4 regions of the Verrucosispora sp. WMMA2121 genome follow, and region 2 is predicted to be linked to each of the others. Evidence: riboswitches for the same ligand, from Rfam matches in the RefSeq annotation. Region 2 holds a riboswitch; each other region holds the start of a gene.
The links. A riboswitch is a leader RNA that binds a small molecule or an ion and turns the genes downstream of it on or off. The one in region 2 is predicted to bind cobalamin.

Region 1 (4,209 bases), on a different contig from region 2:
TGATCGCCGCAGTCCTGATCGGCGTGCTGGCCTCCACCTCGGTACGGATCGCCCGCCGCCGCATGTCGTACGAGCTCTGGCACGCCATCCACCTGGTGGTGTACGTGGTGATCGTGCTGTCGGTGATCCACCAGATCTACGAGGGCGCCTCGTTCGCCGGCAGCGCCGTCGCCAAGGCCTACTGGTGGGGGTTGTGGGCCTTCGCGGTCGGCTCGTTGCTGACCAACCGCCTGGTCGTGCCGCTGGTGCGCAACGTCCGGCACCGGCTGCGGGTCGTCGCGGTGGTGCCGGAGACCGACAACGTCGTGTCCGTCCACGTTGCCGGCAACCGCCTCGACCGGCTGCGCGCCCGTCCCGGCCAGTTCTTCTGGTGGCGTTTCCCGGGGCACAACTCCTGGTGGCAGGTCAACCCGTGGTCGCTGTCGGCGGCGCCCGACGGTCGCACGCTGCGGCTGACGGCGAAGGCGATCGGCTCCACCAGCGCCGGGCTGCGGCAGTTGCCGGTGGGCACCCGGGTCTACGCCGAGGGTCCGTACGGCGCCCTCACCACCGCCGCCCGCACCCGGGAGAACAGCCTGCTGATCGCCGGTGGCATCGGCATCACTCCGATCCGGGCGCTGCTGGAGGACCCGGAGTTGACCGGAGACGTCGTGGTGCTCTACCGGGCCCGCACGCCCGCCGACGCGGTACTGATCGATGAGCTGCGCGATCTGGCACAGGCCAGGGGCGCCCGCCTGCACCTGCTGACCGGTCGCACCGCCGACGGCAGCCAGCCGTTCAGTCCGGAGAGTCTGCGCGGCCTGGTCCCCGACATCGCCGAGCGCGACGTCTACCTGTGCGGTCCCGCGGCGATGGCCGGCACCGTGCGACGCAGCCTGCGCGCCCTGCGGGTTCCGTCCCGCCAACAGCATGTCGAGGCGTTCCGGTTGGGGGTGTGAACCTCACCGGCCGACAGTGCGCGAGGCGAGCGGAAGCGGCGCGGGAAACCCCGTGGCGGACCGGGACGGCCCGCTGCTAGTTTGCCCGAAGGCCGTGCGAGAGACCGAGGAGGTGGTACCCGTGAACGTTTCGACATGGGTGCTCCCCTCCGGGGTCACGGTCGGGCGGTAGGTCGCCCGGGAGCGCCGTTCACACGCACTCCCGAAAGGCACGACCATGCGATTCACCTCCGAACGACACCTCGACGACGGCGTCTTCGAACGCGGGTTCACGCTCGGCGACATCCCCGGTTTCCTGTGGACACCCGCGTTCGCGACCGCACCGGTTCCGCTGATCCTGCTCGGTCACCCGCCACTGGGGCTGGGCCGGATGTACCCCCGTCTGGTGGCGCGGGCCCGGGGCGCCGCAGCGGACGGCTTCGCCGCCGCCGCGGTCGAGCTGCCCGGCAGCGGTGACCGGCCGCGTTGGGCCGCCGCCGAGCAGGCTCGCGCCGAACTGCACCGGGTGCTGGCGGCGGGCGAGGCGGTGAGCGACGAGATCGTGGACGCTCTCGTCCTCCCGCTCGTCGACCGGGCGGTCCCGGAAGCACAGGCCGCCCTGGACTCCCTCCTGTCGCTGCCCGAGATCGGCGGCCCCGTCGGGTACTCCGGGGGAGTGATCTCGGTCGGCGTCCGACTCGCGGTGGTGGAGCCCCGGATCGTGGCCGCCGGTCTCTTCGCCGGAAGTTTCGTCCCGCGCCTCATCGTCGAACAGGCCCGGCAGGTCACCATTCCGCTGCACATGCTGTTGCAGTGGGACGACGAGGGCAACGACCGGCAGGCGGCGCTGGAGCTGTTCGACGCCTTCGGCTCCACGGAGAAGACGCTGCACGCCAACATGGGCGGACACACCGGTGTGCCCTGGTACGCGGGGGAGGACGCCGGCCGGTTCTTCGCCCGGCACCTGCGCTAGTGCGGTGTCCGGCCTGCTCGCGGTCCCGCAGGCCGGACACCTCGGGCTTAGCCGGCGGTGTGGCCCGTACGATGGCCGGTGGTGCTGGTTCGTCCCGCCCGGGTGGGTGGGGCGTCGTAAGAGGGAACCCGGTGTGAATCCGGGACTGCCCCGCAGCGGTGAGTGGGAACGACCGCCGTCAACAAAGCACTGGACCGTGAGGTCTGGGAAGCGACGGCCAGTAGGCGACCTGGTGTCATGCCCGCGAGTCCGAAGACCTGCCAGTGCTGCGCACGCCGCCGGCGTGCGTCGCCGGCGGTCCCGTGGGAGGACCAGGGCGGAAGCCGGTACCCGAGGTGTACCCGTCTTCCCTCCCGTGTCCGCCGGACACTTCGAGGGAAGGAACCCTTGGTGAGTACCGCATTCGGGCAGAGCACCGTGCTCGGCTACCCACGCATCGGCGCGAACCGTGAACTGAAGAAGGCCGTCGAGGCGTACTGGGCCGGCACCATCGACGCCGAGGCTCTGGCCGGCACCGCCGCCGGCCTCCGGGCGCAGGTGTGGCGGACGCTGCGCGACGCCCGTCTCGACGCGATCCCGTCGAACACCTTCTCCTACTACGACCAGATGCTCGACACGGCGGTCGCGGTCGGCGCGGTCCCGGACCGGTTCACCCGGCTGGGTCTGTCCGCGCTGGACACCTACTTCGCCATGGCACGTGGTGTCGACGCCGAGCCGGCGTTGGAGCTGACGAAGTGGTTCGACACCAACTACCACTACCTGGTGCCGGAGATCGCCCCGGACACCGTCTTCACCGCCAACCCGGCGAAGGCGCTTGACGAGTACGCCGAGGCCCGCGACCTGGGCATCACCACCCGGCCGGTGTTCGTCGGACCGGCCACGTTCCTGCTGCTGGCCAAGGGCGTCGACCCGTTCGCTCGGCTCGACGACCTGGTCCAGACGTACGCCCGGATTCTCGCCGAGCTGGCGCACGCGGGCGTCAGCTGGGTGCAACTGGACGAGCCCGCCTACGCCGCCGACCGTAGCCCAGCCGAGATCGACGCCCTGCGCCGCGCCTACACCCGGCTCGGCGACCTCACGCACCGACCGCGGATCTTCGTGGCGACCTACTTCGGTGACCTCGGCGACGCGCTGCCGGCCCTGCTGGACACCCCGGTCGACGCCGTCGGTCTGGACCTGGTCGCCGGCGCGGGCAACCTGCACCGTCTCGCCGCCGCCGGACCACTCGGTGGCAAGACCATCGTCGCCGGCCTAGTCGACGGTCGGAACGTCTGGCGTACCGACCTGCGGGCCGCTGTCGCGGCCGGCGCGACGGTCGCCGGGCTGGCCGACCACGTCGCCGTCTCGTCGTCCTGCTCGCTGTTGCACGTTCCGGTCGACCTGTCCGCCGAGACGCATCTCGACCCCCGGCTGTCCGAGCGGCTGGCGTTCGCCCGGCAGAAGGTCGACGAGATCGTCGTGCTCGGCCGCGCGCTGCGCGACGGCACCACCGCGCTGCCCGCGCCCCTGCCGGCCACCCCGGCAAACTGGCGTCACGACGACGTACGCGGCCGCCTCGCCGCGCTGCGCCCGGCCGACCGGCAGCGCGGCGACTATCCCACCCGGGCCGCCCGGCAGCAGGAACGACTGGGTCTGCCGGAGTTGCCGACCACCACGATCGGGTCGTTCCCGCAGACCGCCGAGCTGCGGAGGGCCCGCGCCGCGCACCGGGCCGGCAGCCTCGACGACGCCGGCTACGCGTCCCGGATGCGCACCGAGGTGGAGCAGGTCGTCCGGTTGCAGGAACAGCTGGGTCTGGACGTGCTCGTGCACGGGGAGCCGGAACGCAACGACATGGTGCAGTACTTCGGCGAGCAACTCGACGGTTTCGCCGCCACGCGGCACGGCTGGGTGCAGTCCTACGGCTCCCGCTGCGTACGCCCGCCGATCATCTACGGCGACGTGTCACGCAAGGCACCGATGACCGTCGCGTGGTCCACCTACGCGCAGTCGTTGACCAGCAGACCGGTCAAGGGCATGCTCACCGGTCCGGTCACCATCCTGGCCTGGTCGTTCGTCCGTACCGATCAGCCCCTCGCGGACACCGCCGACCAGGTCGCGCTCGCCCTTCGCGACGAGTGCCGCGACCTGGAGTCCGCCGGGATCCGGGTCATCCAGGTCGACGAGCCGGCGCTACGGGAGACGCTGCCGCTGCGCAGGGCCGACCAGAAGACGTACCTGGACTGGGCGGTGGCGGCGTTCCGGCTGGCCACCAGCGGCGTCGCCGACGACACCCAGATCCACACCCACCTGTGCTACTCGGAGTTCGGCGAGGTGATC
Region 2 (4,209 bases):
GGACGTGAGGGCACCCCGCCCGAGGCGATGCGGGCCATCGGGCGGGAGGAGGTCCGTAGCTATGGTGGCAACGTTCTCACCGGCCGGGTCCTGGCGGTGCGGAAGGAGGACGACGGATTTCACCTCGCGCTCTCGGGCGGGCACGGTCTCGTCGCTCGCCGGGTACTGGCCGCGACCGGCATCGTCGACGAGCTTCCCGAGATCGAGGGCCTCACTGAGCGTTGGGGTGCTCAGGTGTTCAACTGTCCGTTCTGCCATGGCTGGGAGGTCCGCGACCTGCGGGTCGTGCAGATCGTCACGACGCCGATGGGACTGCACCCGACCCAGCTGATGCGGCACCTGACCGACCAGTTGACCGTGGTGCTGCATGACGCCACGGGGATCGACCCGGCCGCGGTGCAGACTCTCGTCGCCTCCGGGGTCCCGGTGGTCGAGAGTGCGGTGCGCCGGGTGTCCGACGCCGACCCGGACGGGTCGCTCGCCGTCGAGCTCGCCGACGGCCGCAGCCTGCCGGCCGACGCGGTCCTCGCCGGTGCCCGGTTCCGTCCCCGGGTCGAGATGCTCGCGGGGCTGGGCATCGACACCACCGTCCACCCCAGCGGACTCGGTGACCTCGTCGCGGTCGACGCCACCGGACGTACCAGCGTGGCGGGCGTCTTCGCCGCCGGGAACCTGACGGACCCGAGCGCCCAGGTCCTGCAGGCCGCGGCGAACGGTAGCTGGATCGGCGCTCAGATCGCCTTCAGCCTCGCCGCCGAGGACACCACGGCGGGCGTCCGGCCCTCCGGCGTCGCGATCGAGTGGGACGGTCGCTACGGGGATCAGGAACGCGTGTGGAGCGCCAACCCGAACGGCACGTTGGTGGCGGAGGCGACGGATCTGCCGCCCGGCCGGGCGCTCGACGTCGGCGCGGGTGAGGGAGCCGACGCGCTCTGGCTGGCCGAACGGGGCTGGCAGGTGACCGCCTCCGACGTCTCCGGCAGGGCACTGGACCGCATCCGGGCCGAGGCGGAACGTCGCGGGCTCGACGTGCGTACGCTGCACCGCGACGCCAACGACCCCGCCGCCTTCGCCGACGAGACCTACGACCTGGTGTCCCTGCAGTACGGTTCGTTCCAGCGCACCCCCGAGCAGCGTGGACTGCGCAACCTGCTCGACGCCGTGGCGGTCGGTGGGACGCTGCTCGTCGTCGGCCACGACCTGACGTGGCTGCAGCAGCCGTCGGACCCCGCCGAGCAGACCCCCATGTACGACCCGCAGGCGTACGTCGGCATCGACGACATCGTCGCCGAGATCACGGCCTCGGACGACTGGCGCATCGACGTGCACGAGACCCGCCCGCGCCCCCCGGGAGCGATCAGCACCCACCACGTCAACGACGTCGTGCTACGCGCCGTCCGACTCGACCACCGCAAGGAGTTGTAAGGCCACGCCGAAGGGGTCAGTCGGCGGCCAGTCGCATTAAGAGCGCGACGAGCACGACTGCGCAGACCTGGTTGACGCGCCGTGACCAGCGGCCGTCAGCCATCCGTCGGGCGAGGCGTCCGGCACCTGCGCCGAGGGCGATATCGACGGTGACCTGCACTTTATGAAGACGGCGCCGAGCAGAACCGGTTGCCCGGTGGGGGTCACGCGAGGGCTGCCGTGGAGAGTCCGAGCATCTCAGGACTCCTCGGTGCCGTCGAGCAGGGCACGGCGCAGGGTCAGCCGGTGTTCGCGGCGGATCTGTGCCTCGCGGTAGCGGCGCCGGTCTCCGTCGGTCTGGGGTAGCAGCGGCGGCACCGGGCGGGGTTGGCCGTTGTCGTCGACGGCGACCATGACGAGGTGGGCGGTGGCCACGTCGGTCGGTGGTACGGCGCGGTCCCAGCGGTCGGCGGTGACCTTGACGGTGACCTCCATGGAACTGCGACCCGCCCAGGTGATGCGGGCGTCGACGTGTACGACGTCGCCGACGCGGACCGCGCGCAGGAAGGCGGTCTCGTCGATGGCGGCGGTGAGTGCCGGGCCGTCGGAGTGCCGGGCGGCGACCACTCCGGCGACGGAGTCGATGAGGTTGAGGATCCGGCCGCCGTGGACCGTGCCCATCAGGTTGGTGTGGTGCTGGTCCATGATCTGCGACAGGGTCAGGTGGGAGGCTGACGGTGGTCGGCCGGCGAGAGTGGTCGTGTAGTGCACGGGTGTCCGTCCTCGGGGAACAAGCCACCGACCCGTAGGCGCGCACGTCGAGGAGCACGCCGTTGCGGCGCGTCACCCGCCCGACCCGCCCGCGAGGTCGACGGCAGCGCACACACCTTGTGTCCGCAGCGCGGGCAGGTCTTCGGACTCGTGGGCGGTGCCGGACTCGGCCGGTCTCCTACTGGCCGTCGCTTCCCAGGCCTTGCGGCCCAGTGCGTGGTGACGGCTGTCGTTCCCACTCACCGCTGCGGGGCAGTCCCGGACTTTCACCGGGTCCCTCTTGCGACGCCCGACTGCAACGGCCGGGCGAACCAGCGCCGTCGGCCACCCTATCCTGACCCGGTCCGACGACCGTCCGGCCCGGGTACCTGCGGCGAGTTGCCCCATCACTCCGACGCCGAGCGTCGGCCCGTGGCCGCGATCGCCACGAACCTCGCCGCCACGACCCACCGTGTGCGATCGGTAGCGGATTGACAGTGGCTGTGGGAGCAGACGAGACTGGCGCGACAACTGAACAACCGCGTGTGTGTGCGGGGGAAGTCCGGTCGAAGTCCGGCGCTGGCCCGCAACGGTAGGCCGCCGGGAGCATCCCTGGTGGCGAGCCCGAATACCTGCCGCACCCGCGATTTCTGCTCCCCACCCGTCGTGGCCCACGGGTCGGAGGCCGGCCAGCCGCGCCGTCGCCGGGCGGGCCGGGTTTCTGACGACCGCCGGGCCGGAAAGGCGCGTCCGATGGTCGTCCGCCTGAGCCGGCACCGCCTGCTCGCCCTGCTTTGCGGTGTGCTCGCCGCCCTCACTCTGACCACACCCGTGATCGCCGCGCCCCCGCAGGCCGGCACCGTCCGATCCGATGCGGCCGCGGGCTGGTTGGCCCGACAGCTTGTCGACGGGGAACGCTTCGAGGCCGTCTTCGACGGGGTCGCGTACCCGGACCAGGGGTTGACCCTGGACGCGGTCTTCGCGTTCGCCGCCGCCGGTGTCGCCGACGACTTCGGCGCTCGAGCCCTGGCCTGGGCGACCCGGCCGGACGTGCGTGACGGGTACATCGGTGACGGCACCACTGAGGCGTACGCGGGCGCGACCGCCAAGCTCGCACTCGCCGTCGCGGTCCGCGGTGGTGACCCGACCGACGTCGGCGGTGTGGATCTCATCGCCCGGTTGGAGTCGCTCCAGGACCCGGGTGGCCGGTTCACCGACCGGTCGGCGTGGGGTGATTTCAGTAACTCGTTCAGCCAGTCCTTCGCGATTCTCGCGCTGGACCGGACCGCGCAAGGTGTGCCGGCGGTTGCCGCCGGTTGGCTGGCGGGTACCCGGTGCCCCGACGGCGGCTATCCGCTGCTGCCCGCGCAGCCGGTCTGTGTGTCGGATGTGGACGTCACGGCCGTCGCGGTGCAGGCGTTGCGGGCCGCCGGTCGTAAGGCTGATGCCGCCGCAGGGCTGCAATGGCTGCTTTCGGTGCAACGCGCCGACGGTGGGTTCACCAACGCGGGTGGGGTCGCGAACGCCAACAGCACCGGGTTGGCAGCTCAGGCGCTGCGTGACGGTGGACGGCCGCTGGCCTGGGCCCGGGCCCGCGTGTTCCTGGCCGATCTTCAGGTCGGGTGTGCCGCCCCGGTCACCGACCGGGGCGCGGTCGACTTCGACGGCGGCGTCTTCGATCCCGGTACCGCCCCCCGCGCCACCGCGCAGGCTGTTCTCGGTCTGACCGGCACCGGATATGCCCGGCTCTCCACTGTCACCGCGACCGCCGGCGCACCCACTCTGCCCTGCCGCTGACCGGCCGGCAGATTCCGTCCCACCAGAAGGAGTGCTCATGTCGCAGGTCTATGATCCCGTCCGTCGGTGGCTGGCGAGCATCGCGGCGGTGGCTGTCGTCGCCGTCGGGTTGATTGCTGTCGAGCCGTCTCCACGGGCCGCGCAGGCCGCCGCGTGCACCGGGACGTCGGGGGTCACCGTGGTGGTCGACTACGGTGCGCTCGGCGGCGGCGTCCAGGTGGCGTGCGCGCTCGGTGACCCGGCCACGGGCCTGGCCGC
Region 3 (4,209 bases), on a different contig from region 2:
GCGCAGGTGGAGAACTTCCGAGGCTACGTGGAGCGGCAGCGAGGCAACCCGCGCGGCATCGTGCGCCACTTCCTCACCGCGTACCACACACCCGGGGCGACGGCGCTGCAACGCGTCGGCGACGCGGTCCAGGCCGCCCATGGGTTTGCGCTACTCGGCGACCGGCACTCGGCGGTAGGGCTCCTCGGGGAGGCAAGCGACCTCACCGAGGCGGCCGAGCGCGAGCAGGCGCCGGTCCTGGCCTACTGGCTGACGCCCACGTTCAGCCGGATGGGTCTCGGTCTGGCCTATCTGGCGCTCGGCGACACGTCGGCCGGCATCGACAACCTGCGGGTCGGGTTGGCCGGGTTGCCGCCTGACCAGCGGGACGCCGCATGGACGCAGGAGTATCGGCAGGCACTCGCGGTCGCCACCGGCTGAGCTGTCCGTCAACCGTCCCGGACAGGACGCCGGACGCCCCGCACCTGCCCTGCTTGCCCACCGCCATCGCACGATTCTTGTGGGTGGTGGCGGTGCGCCCCCACGTACCGCCGCCCCCGTCCCCGAACTCCGGCGGAGGTGATGGTGTGAGCAGGTGGCACAGGTTCTGGTGGTGGCTGCGGCGGCGGCCGAGGCCGCTGGCTGACGGCGGGCAGTGGCGGGAGGCTGTCGAGCAGGAGGCCGCCCGGCAACGCCTGCTCGACCAGGCCCGGCGCATCGCCCGGTGGCCGGCATGACTCGGCGTGCCGTCAGCTATCGGGACGCGATGGCCGCCGAGGCGGTGCGAATCGGCCGGGCCGTCGACGCCCTGCCCGCCCGGATCGCCGACGAGCACCTGCCGCGCCGGCCGGAGTGGACATGCGCCAGCTGCGAGGGCGAACCGCCGTGGCCGTGCGCCCCAGCGCGGGTGCGACTCGCCGAGGCGTACGGCCGGGACCGGGTGGGCCTGTCGATGTACGCGGGTGCCTTGTTGACGGCGGCGTTGGACGACCTGCCGCGCGAGGATCCCGGCGAGCTGACGACCCGGTTCCTGGCGTGGCTGAGGTGCACCTGCGGGACGGGTAGCCACGCCGGGGCGTGACCGACGATCGGCACCCCGGCGCATCCGCCGTCCTTTTCGTACGCCCGCCTGCCTGCGACCGGTCAAGCACGGACCGGCGTAGCCGAATGTGACCTCCGTTGCAGGACACGCCGACACACCATCTGGTGTCTTGCGTTCGCGGGTAGCCCATATATGGTGTCACCCGTAGCTGGTTCGGCGCCCACCCGGGGCGGCCGAGGCAAGAGGGAACCCGGTGGGAATCCGGGGCTGCCCCGCAGCGGTGAGTGGGAACGACAGCCGTCACGAAGCACTGGGCCACGGCCTGGGAAGCGACGGCCAGTAGGAGCGCGTGAGCACGCCCACGAGTCCGAAGACCTGCCAGCACGCCGCCCGCACTCGTGGGCGGCGGCCGCAGGCCGCGTGGGACGGCCGACGCCAGGAACGGGCCGTGCCGCCTGCGCGGATCCCGTGGCGTCCTCCCGCGTGTCCGAGGCCCCGAGCAGACGGCGCGAGGAGAGAGACGTGACGGTCGTGCGGGAGGCGCCCGCCTCCGAGGCAGGTGTGTCGGAGCAGCGCCGGCAGGTGATGCAGGTCCGCAAGCGCGACGGCGCCACGGAACCGGTGGACGTCAACAAGATCGTCCGGGCGGTGGAGCGGTGGGTGACCGACCTCGACGAGGTCGATCCGCTGCGGGTGGCCACCAAGACCATCAGCGGTCTGTACGACGGTGCCACCACCGCCGAACTGGACAAGCTGTCCATCCAGACGGCCGCCGAGCTGATCGGTACGGAGCCGCAGTACTCGAAGCTGGCGGCGCGGCTGCTGGCCGCGTACGTGGACAAGGAGGTCCGTGGGCAGCAGGTGGCGAGCTTCAGCCAGTCCATCCGGTACGCGCACGGCCTGGGGCTGATCGGGGACGCCACGGCCGATTTCGTGGCCCGTAACGCGCGCAAGCTGGACGACGCGGTGGACCCGGACGGCGACCTGCGGTTCGAGTACTTCGGGCTGCGTACGGTCGCGGACCGCTACCTGCTGCGGCATCCGCAGACCCGGCTGGTGGTGGAGACGCCGCAGTACTGGCTGCTACGGGTGGCCTGCGGGCTGTCGCAGACGCCGGGCGAGGCGATCGCGTTCTACCGGCTGATGTCGAGCCTGGCGTATCTGCCCAGTTCACCGACGCTGTTCAACTCGGGCACCCGGCACACCCAGATGTCGTCGTGTTTCCTTGTCGACTCCCCGCGCGACGAACTCGACTCGATCTACGAGCGTTACCACCAGGTGGCGAAGCTGTCGAAGTTCTCCGGCGGGATCGGCATCTCCTGGTCGCGGGTGCGGGGTCGGGGTGCGCTGATCCGGGGCACCAACGGCAGGTCGAACGGCATCGTGCCGTTCCTGAAGACGCTCGACGCCGGGGTGGCGGCGGTCAACCAGGGTGGCCGACGCAAGGGCGCGGCCTGCGTGTACCTGGAGCCGTGGCACCCGGACATCGAGGAGTTCCTGGAGTTGCGGGACAACACCGGGGAGGAGTCCCGGCGTACCCACAACCTGAACCTGGCCAACTGGATCCCGGACGAGTTCATGCGGCGGGTCGAGGCCGACGGCGACTGGTCGCTGGTCGACCCGTCGGACGCGCCGGAGCTGCCGGACCTGTTCGGCGAGGCGTTCGACGAGGCGTACCGGGCGGCGGAGAAGAAGGCCGTCCGGACGGTCAAGGCCCGCGACCTGTACGGCCGGATGATGCGTACGCTCGCGCAGACCGGCAACGGGTGGATGACGTTCAAGGACGCCGCGAACCGGCTGTCCAACCAGACCGGTGCGCCCGGCAACACGATCCACCTGTCGAACCTGTGTACCGAGATCCTGGAGGTCAACAACGACACCGAGACGGCCGTGTGCAACCTCGGCTCGGTGAACCTGGGCGCGCACGTCACCGCCGACGGCGTCGACTGGGAGAAGCTGCGCGCGACGGTACGCACGGCGGTGGTGTTCCTCGACCGGGTGATCGACATCAACTACTACCCGGCCGAGCAGACGGCGGTGTCGAACCCGCGCTGGCGTCCGGTCGGGCTCGGGCTGATGGGCCTGCAGGACGCATTGTTCACCCTGCGCCTGCCGTTCGACTCGGCGTCGGCACGGGAGCTGTCGACCCGGGTGCAGGAGGAGATCTTCCTGACCGCGCTGGAGACGTCGGTGGGGCTGGCCGAGCGGTTCGGCCCGCACCCCGCGTACGCCGAGACCCGGGCCGCGAAGGGTGAGTTGCATCCCGACCTGTGGGGCGCGGAGGTGACGCAGGCGCAACGGTGGACCGCGCTGCGGGAGCGGGTCGCCCGCCACGGGCTGCGGAACTCGCTGCTGGTGGCGATCGCGCCGACCGCCACCATCGCCTCGATCGCCGGGTGTTACGAGTGCATCGAGCCGCAGGTGTCCAACCTGTTCAAGCGGGAGACGATGTCCGGTGAGTTCCTCCAGATCAACACGTACCTGGTCCGGGAGCTGAAGGCGCGCGGGCTGTGGACGGCACCGATCCGGGAGCAGATCAAGCGGGCCGAAGGGTCGGTGCAGGGCATCGCCGAGCTGCCGGCGGACGTGCGGGAGCTGTTCCGGACCGCGTGGGAGCTGCCGCAGCGGGCGCTGATCGACCTGGCCGCCGCCCGGGCGCCGTTCATCGACCAGTCGCAGTCGCTGAACCTGTTCCTGAGCGCGCCGACCATCGGCAAGCTCTCCTCAATGTACCTGTACGCCTGGAAGGCCGGGCTGAAGACCACCTACTACCTGCGGTCGCGTCCCGCGACCCGGATCCAGCAGGCCACCGTCGCCGTCACCCCGGCGATCAAGCCGGTCGTCGCGGTCAGCGACGACGAGGCGTTGGCCTGTTCCCTGGAGAACCCCGAGAGCTGCGAGGCGTGCCAGTGACCACCGTTTCCGAACCCGACACCGGCCAGCGGCAGATGCTGCTCGATCCCGGCATGGACCTGACCCTGCGGCCGATGCGGTACCCGCAGTTCTTCGACCGGTTCAAGGACGCCATCAAGAACACCTGGACCGTGGAGGAGGTCGACCTGCACGCCGACCTCGCCGACCTGGCCAAGCTGTCCCCGGCGGAGCAGCACCTCGTGTCCCGGCTGGTCGCCTTCTTCGCCACCGGCGACACCATCGTGGCCAACAACCTCGTGCTCAACCTCTACCAA
Region 4 (4,209 bases), on a different contig from region 2:
GAATACCTGACGTACCCGCGAGTCTCTGCTCCCCACCCGTCGTGGCCCACGGGTCGGAGGCCGGTCCGCCGTGGCATCACCGAGCGGGCCGGGTCTCGACGACCGCCGGGCCGGAAAGGCGCCAACCGATGGTCGTTCGCCTGGGCCGGCACCGCCTGCTCGCCCTGCTCTGCGGGATACTCGCCGCCCTCACTCTCACCACACCCACGATCGCCGCACCCACGATCGCCGCACCCGCACACGCGGGTGCCGTCCGGACGGATGCCGCCGCCGGTTGGTTGGCCCGACAGTTGGTCGACGGAGAACGTTTCGAGGCCGTCTTCGACGGGGTCGCGTACCCCGACCAGGGGTTGACCCTGGACGCGGTTTTCGCGTTCGCCGCCGCCGGTGTCGCCGACGACTTCGGCGCTCAGGCGTTGGCCTGGGTGACCCGGCCGGACGTCCGCGACGGGTACATCGGCGACGGCACCACTGAGGCGTACGCCGGCGCGACCGCCAAACTCGCTCTCGCCGTCGCGGTCCGCGGCGCTGACCCCACCGACGTCGGCGGTGTGGATCTCATCGCCCGGCTGCGGTCGCTCCAGGACCCCGATGGCCGGTTCACCGACCGGTCGGCGTGGGGTGACTACAGCAACGCGTTCAGCCAGTCCTTCGCGATCTTCGCGCTGGACCGGACCGCGCAGGGCGTGCCGGCGGTCGCCGCCGGCTGGCTGGCCGGCACCCGGTGCCCGGACGGAGGCTATCCGCTGCTGCCGGAGCAGCCCGTCTGTGTCTCCGACGTGGACGCCACCGCCGTCGCGGTGCAGGCGTTGCGGGCCGCCGGACGCCCGGCTGACGCCGCCGCGGGATTGCGCTGGCTGGTCTCGGTGCAACGCGCCGACGGCGGGTTCACCAACTCCGGTGGGGTCGCGAACGCCAACAGCACCGGGTTGGCGGCCCAGGCGTTGCGCGACGGCGGCCGGCCGCTGGCCTGGGTCCGGGCCCGCGTGTTCCTGGCCGGTCTTCAGGTCGGGTGTGCCGCCCCGGTCACCGACCGGGGCGCGGTCGACTTCGACGGCGGTGTCTTCGATCCCGGTACCGCCCCCCGTGCCACCACCCAGGCTGTTCTCGGCCTGGCCGGCACCGGATACGCCCGGCTCTCCACCGTCGCCGCGACCACCGGTGCACCCACCCTGCGCTGCCGTTGACCGGCCGGCAGGTTCCGTCCCATCAGAAGGAGTGCTCATGTCCCAGGTCTACGATCCCGTCCGTCGGTGGCTGGCGAGCATCGTGGTGGTGGCTGTCGTCGCCGTCGGGTTGATCGCTGTCGAACCGTCTCCCCGAGCCGCGCAGGCCGCCGCGTGCACCGGGACGACCGGGGTCACGGTGGTGGTCGACTATGGTTCGCTCGGCGGCGGCGTCCAGGTGGCGTGCGCGCTCGGTGACCCGGCCACCGGGCTGGCCGCCCTGCAGGGTGCCGGCTTCACGGTGACCGGTACGAAGCGGTGGGGGTTGGCGTTCGTCTGCCGGATCAACGGAAAGCCGACCGCCGCGACGGAGCCGTGCATCAACACCCCGCCGGCCAGCGCGTACTGGTCGTACTGGCACGCCTCCGGCAGCGGCGCCGCCTGGACCTACAGCACGCTGGGAGCGACCAGCTACAACCCGGCGCCGGGGACGGTGGAGGGCTGGTCGTTCGGCTCCGGCGCGGCGCCCAGTATCACCGCGCCCTGACCTGCGGGTAGGCTGCCTGAGCTGTCGACGCGTCGGGTGTCGTCCGCCACGCTGGCGCCGAAAGGTGACCGGGCGGTACGGTGGCGGCACCCGGCGCGTCGGGTACTCAACTGAATACGTCCTGTGTGGGGGGAAGTCGGTAGAAGCCGACGCTGACCCGCAACCGTGAGCGAGAGCTGTCTCGCGAGCCGGAATGCCCCGCACCGGACGAGCGGCTTCCACTGTCGAGGTCTACAGGGTGGAGTCCGGGCAACCTAGGTGCGGCATCTCATCGCGGCCACGCAAGCGGATATCGCCACCGGTGCCTTCCGGAGCTTCGCCGACCGCTCTGCGAAAGGCACCCCTCATGCCCACGTCCCCGCTCCGGCGCGTCGGCGCCGGTTTCGGCGCCGCCACCGCCATCGCGTTCGCCGTCGTCACGGCCACCCCTCTCGTCGTGACCGCCGCGCCCGCGCCGGCTCACACCGTCGCCGCGCGTGACGCCGCGACCTGGCTCGCCGGGGAGTACACCGACGGCGTGCTGCCCGGCCCGTTCAGCCCGCAGGACTGGGGGCTGAGCATCGACGGCGTGATCGCCCTCGCCGCCACCGGGGCGGCCGGCCCGACGCGGCAGGCGGCAACGGCGCAGATCGCCGCGCACGTGCGGTCCTACAACAGCTACGACGACTGGGGCATCGAGGGCTTCACCGACGGGGGTGCGACGGCGAAGCTGCTCTACGTCGCCTCGTCCGCGGGCGCCGACCCCACCGACTTCGGCGGCTGGGACCTGCGCGCCGAGACCGTGGCGCTGCTCTCCGGGGCGGGCACCGGTCACCAGCACGGCCGGATCACCAGCCGGACCACCGAGGCCACCGGCCCGGACCCGAGCAACACCTTCGACCAGTCCTTCGCGGTCCTGGGTCTGGCCCGCAGCGGCGGCACGCCGCAGGAGACCGTCGACTTCCTCATCAGGCAGCAGTGCGCGGCCGGCGGTTTCCGGCTCTATCCCGACGCCGACGGCGTTCCGTCGCCGTCCTGCGACGATCAAGGCAACGCCACGCTCGACGTCGACTCGACGGCCATGGCCGTCCAGGCGTTGCTCGCAGCCGACGTCGCCGGTGCGGACGAGGCCGCGCAGCGCGGCGCGGACTGGCTGGTGGCGCAGCAACGCGTCGACGGATCGTTCGGCGGGTCGGGGCCGACCAGCGGCGCGAACTCCAACAGCACCGGCCTGGCCGGGCAGGCGCTCGCCGCCGCCGGGCGCGATGACGAGGCGGCACGTGCCGCCGAGGCCCTGGCGGCGCTGCAGCTCACCACCGCCAACGGTGGCGCCGCGGCGGCCGATGCCGGCGCCATCGCATACGCCAGCGACGCCCTGGCCGAGGCGGTCCGCGACGGGATCGCCGAGAGCTTCCGGGACCAGTGGCGTCGCGCCACCGCCCAGGCGTTGCTCGGGCTGGCGCAGATTCCGCTGGGCCGGATCGGTCTCGATCTTCCGCCGTCCGGCGAGCCGACACCGACGGCAACCGCGTCACCCACGCCGACGGCGTCGCCTACGGCGACCGCCACGCCTTCGCCGACCGGCTCGCCCACGCCGACCGCCACCGCCTCGCCCACCGGCAGTCCGACGCCGAGCGGCACGCCGACCGCGCCCACTGCCACGGCGACGACTCCCACCGGCTCCGTCACCAGTCCCGCCGGGGGCGGGGCGGGTCGCCTGCCGACCACCGGCGTGGCGATCGGCGGGTACGTGCTCACCGCGCTGCTGCTGCTGGGTGGGGGAGCGGTACTGCTGGTCCTCGGCCGCCGGCGGACCACATGATCATCCGGGCGGCCCGGTTCGCGTCGGTCCTCGCACTGACCGCGGTGAGCGTCCTGATCGGGCCGGGATCGGCTGCGGCCGCGGGCAGCGCCGGCTACTGCCCGGATGCGGGCGGAGTCACCGTCGTGGTGGACTTCAAGGAACTCGGCGGCGGGACGGTTGTCCGGTGTGCGCGAGGCGACCAGGCCACCGGACTGGCTGCGTTGAAGAACGCCGGTTTCCAGATCACCGGCACGCTGCGCTGGGGCGAGGGGTTCATCTGCCGGATCGAGGGCAAACCCTCGACCAGCGCGGAGAAGTGTGTCGACACGCCGCCGGCCAGCGCCTACTGGTCGTACTGGCACGCACCCAACGGGGGCAGTTGGACGTACAGCGACAAGGGGGTGCTCAACCGCAAGCCACCGGCGGGCAGCTTCGAAGGCTGGTCGTTCTCGCTCAACCGCAACGCCGACAACGCGCCCCGCCCGGCGGTGGCGCCCACCCGGCCGGCACCCCCGCCGCGCACCACGCCACCGGCGCCGCCGCGCACCACCGCACCGGCACCGCCACCCCGTTCCTCGTCGCCACCGACCGTCCCACCGCCGGTCGGCGGTGGACCTGTCGCGCCGCCCGGAACCACACCAACCGGCATGGTCGGCTCACCGCCGGCACCCACCGCAGTGGACCCGACCACGGCCGGCAGCCCGCCGCTGTCA

Region 1: it holds a riboswitch for cobalamin, as region 2 does, so the genes downstream of both, metE (5-methyltetrahydropteroyltriglutamate--homocysteine S-methyltransferase) here and O7605_RS03850 (acyl-CoA thioesterase) in region 2, are expected to answer to the same signal.
Region 3: it holds a riboswitch for cobalamin, as region 2 does, so the genes downstream of both, O7605_RS23705 (ribonucleoside-diphosphate reductase subunit alpha) here and O7605_RS03850 (acyl-CoA thioesterase) in region 2, are expected to answer to the same signal.
Region 4: it holds a riboswitch for cobalamin, as region 2 does, so the genes downstream of both, O7605_RS29165 (prenyltransferase/squalene oxidase repeat-containing protein) here and O7605_RS03850 (acyl-CoA thioesterase) in region 2, are expected to answer to the same signal.

What each region holds. Positions count from the first base shown of each region.
Region 1 covers NZ_JAPZBH010000006.1:4,442,183-4,446,391, reverse strand. Annotated here, with positions in the region: gene O7605_RS28850 (ferredoxin reductase family protein) at 1-938, shown strand, start outside; gene O7605_RS28845 (alpha/beta hydrolase) at 1,156-1,890, shown strand; cobalamin riboswitch at 1,959-2,169, shown strand; gene metE (5-methyltetrahydropteroyltriglutamate--homocysteine S-methyltransferase) at 2,281-4,209, shown strand, end outside.
Region 2 covers NZ_JAPZBH010000004.1:683,906-688,114, reverse strand. Annotated here, with positions in the region: gene O7605_RS03855 (FAD-dependent oxidoreductase) at 1-1,425, shown strand, start outside; gene O7605_RS03850 (acyl-CoA thioesterase) at 1,663-2,109, opposite strand; cobalamin riboswitch at 2,292-2,506, opposite strand; cobalamin riboswitch at 2,687-2,807, shown strand; gene O7605_RS03845 (peptidase) at 2,908-3,951, shown strand; gene O7605_RS03840 (hypothetical protein) at 3,983-4,209, shown strand, end outside.
Region 3 covers NZ_JAPZBH010000006.1:3,276,856-3,281,064, forward strand. Annotated here, with positions in the region: gene O7605_RS23690 (helix-turn-helix domain-containing protein) at 1-420, shown strand, start outside; gene O7605_RS23695 (hypothetical protein) at 567-716, shown strand; gene O7605_RS23700 (hypothetical protein) at 713-1,060, shown strand; cobalamin riboswitch at 1,214-1,418, shown strand; gene O7605_RS23705 (ribonucleoside-diphosphate reductase subunit alpha) at 1,607-3,934, shown strand; gene O7605_RS23710 (ribonucleotide-diphosphate reductase subunit beta) at 3,970-4,209, shown strand, end outside.
Region 4 covers NZ_JAPZBH010000006.1:4,522,528-4,526,736, reverse strand. Annotated here, with positions in the region: gene O7605_RS29175 (prenyltransferase/squalene oxidase repeat-containing protein) at 129-1,187, shown strand; gene O7605_RS29170 (hypothetical protein) at 1,225-1,713, shown strand; cobalamin riboswitch at 1,797-1,935, shown strand; gene O7605_RS29165 (prenyltransferase/squalene oxidase repeat-containing protein) at 2,060-3,514, shown strand; gene O7605_RS29160 (hypothetical protein) at 3,511-4,209, shown strand, end outside.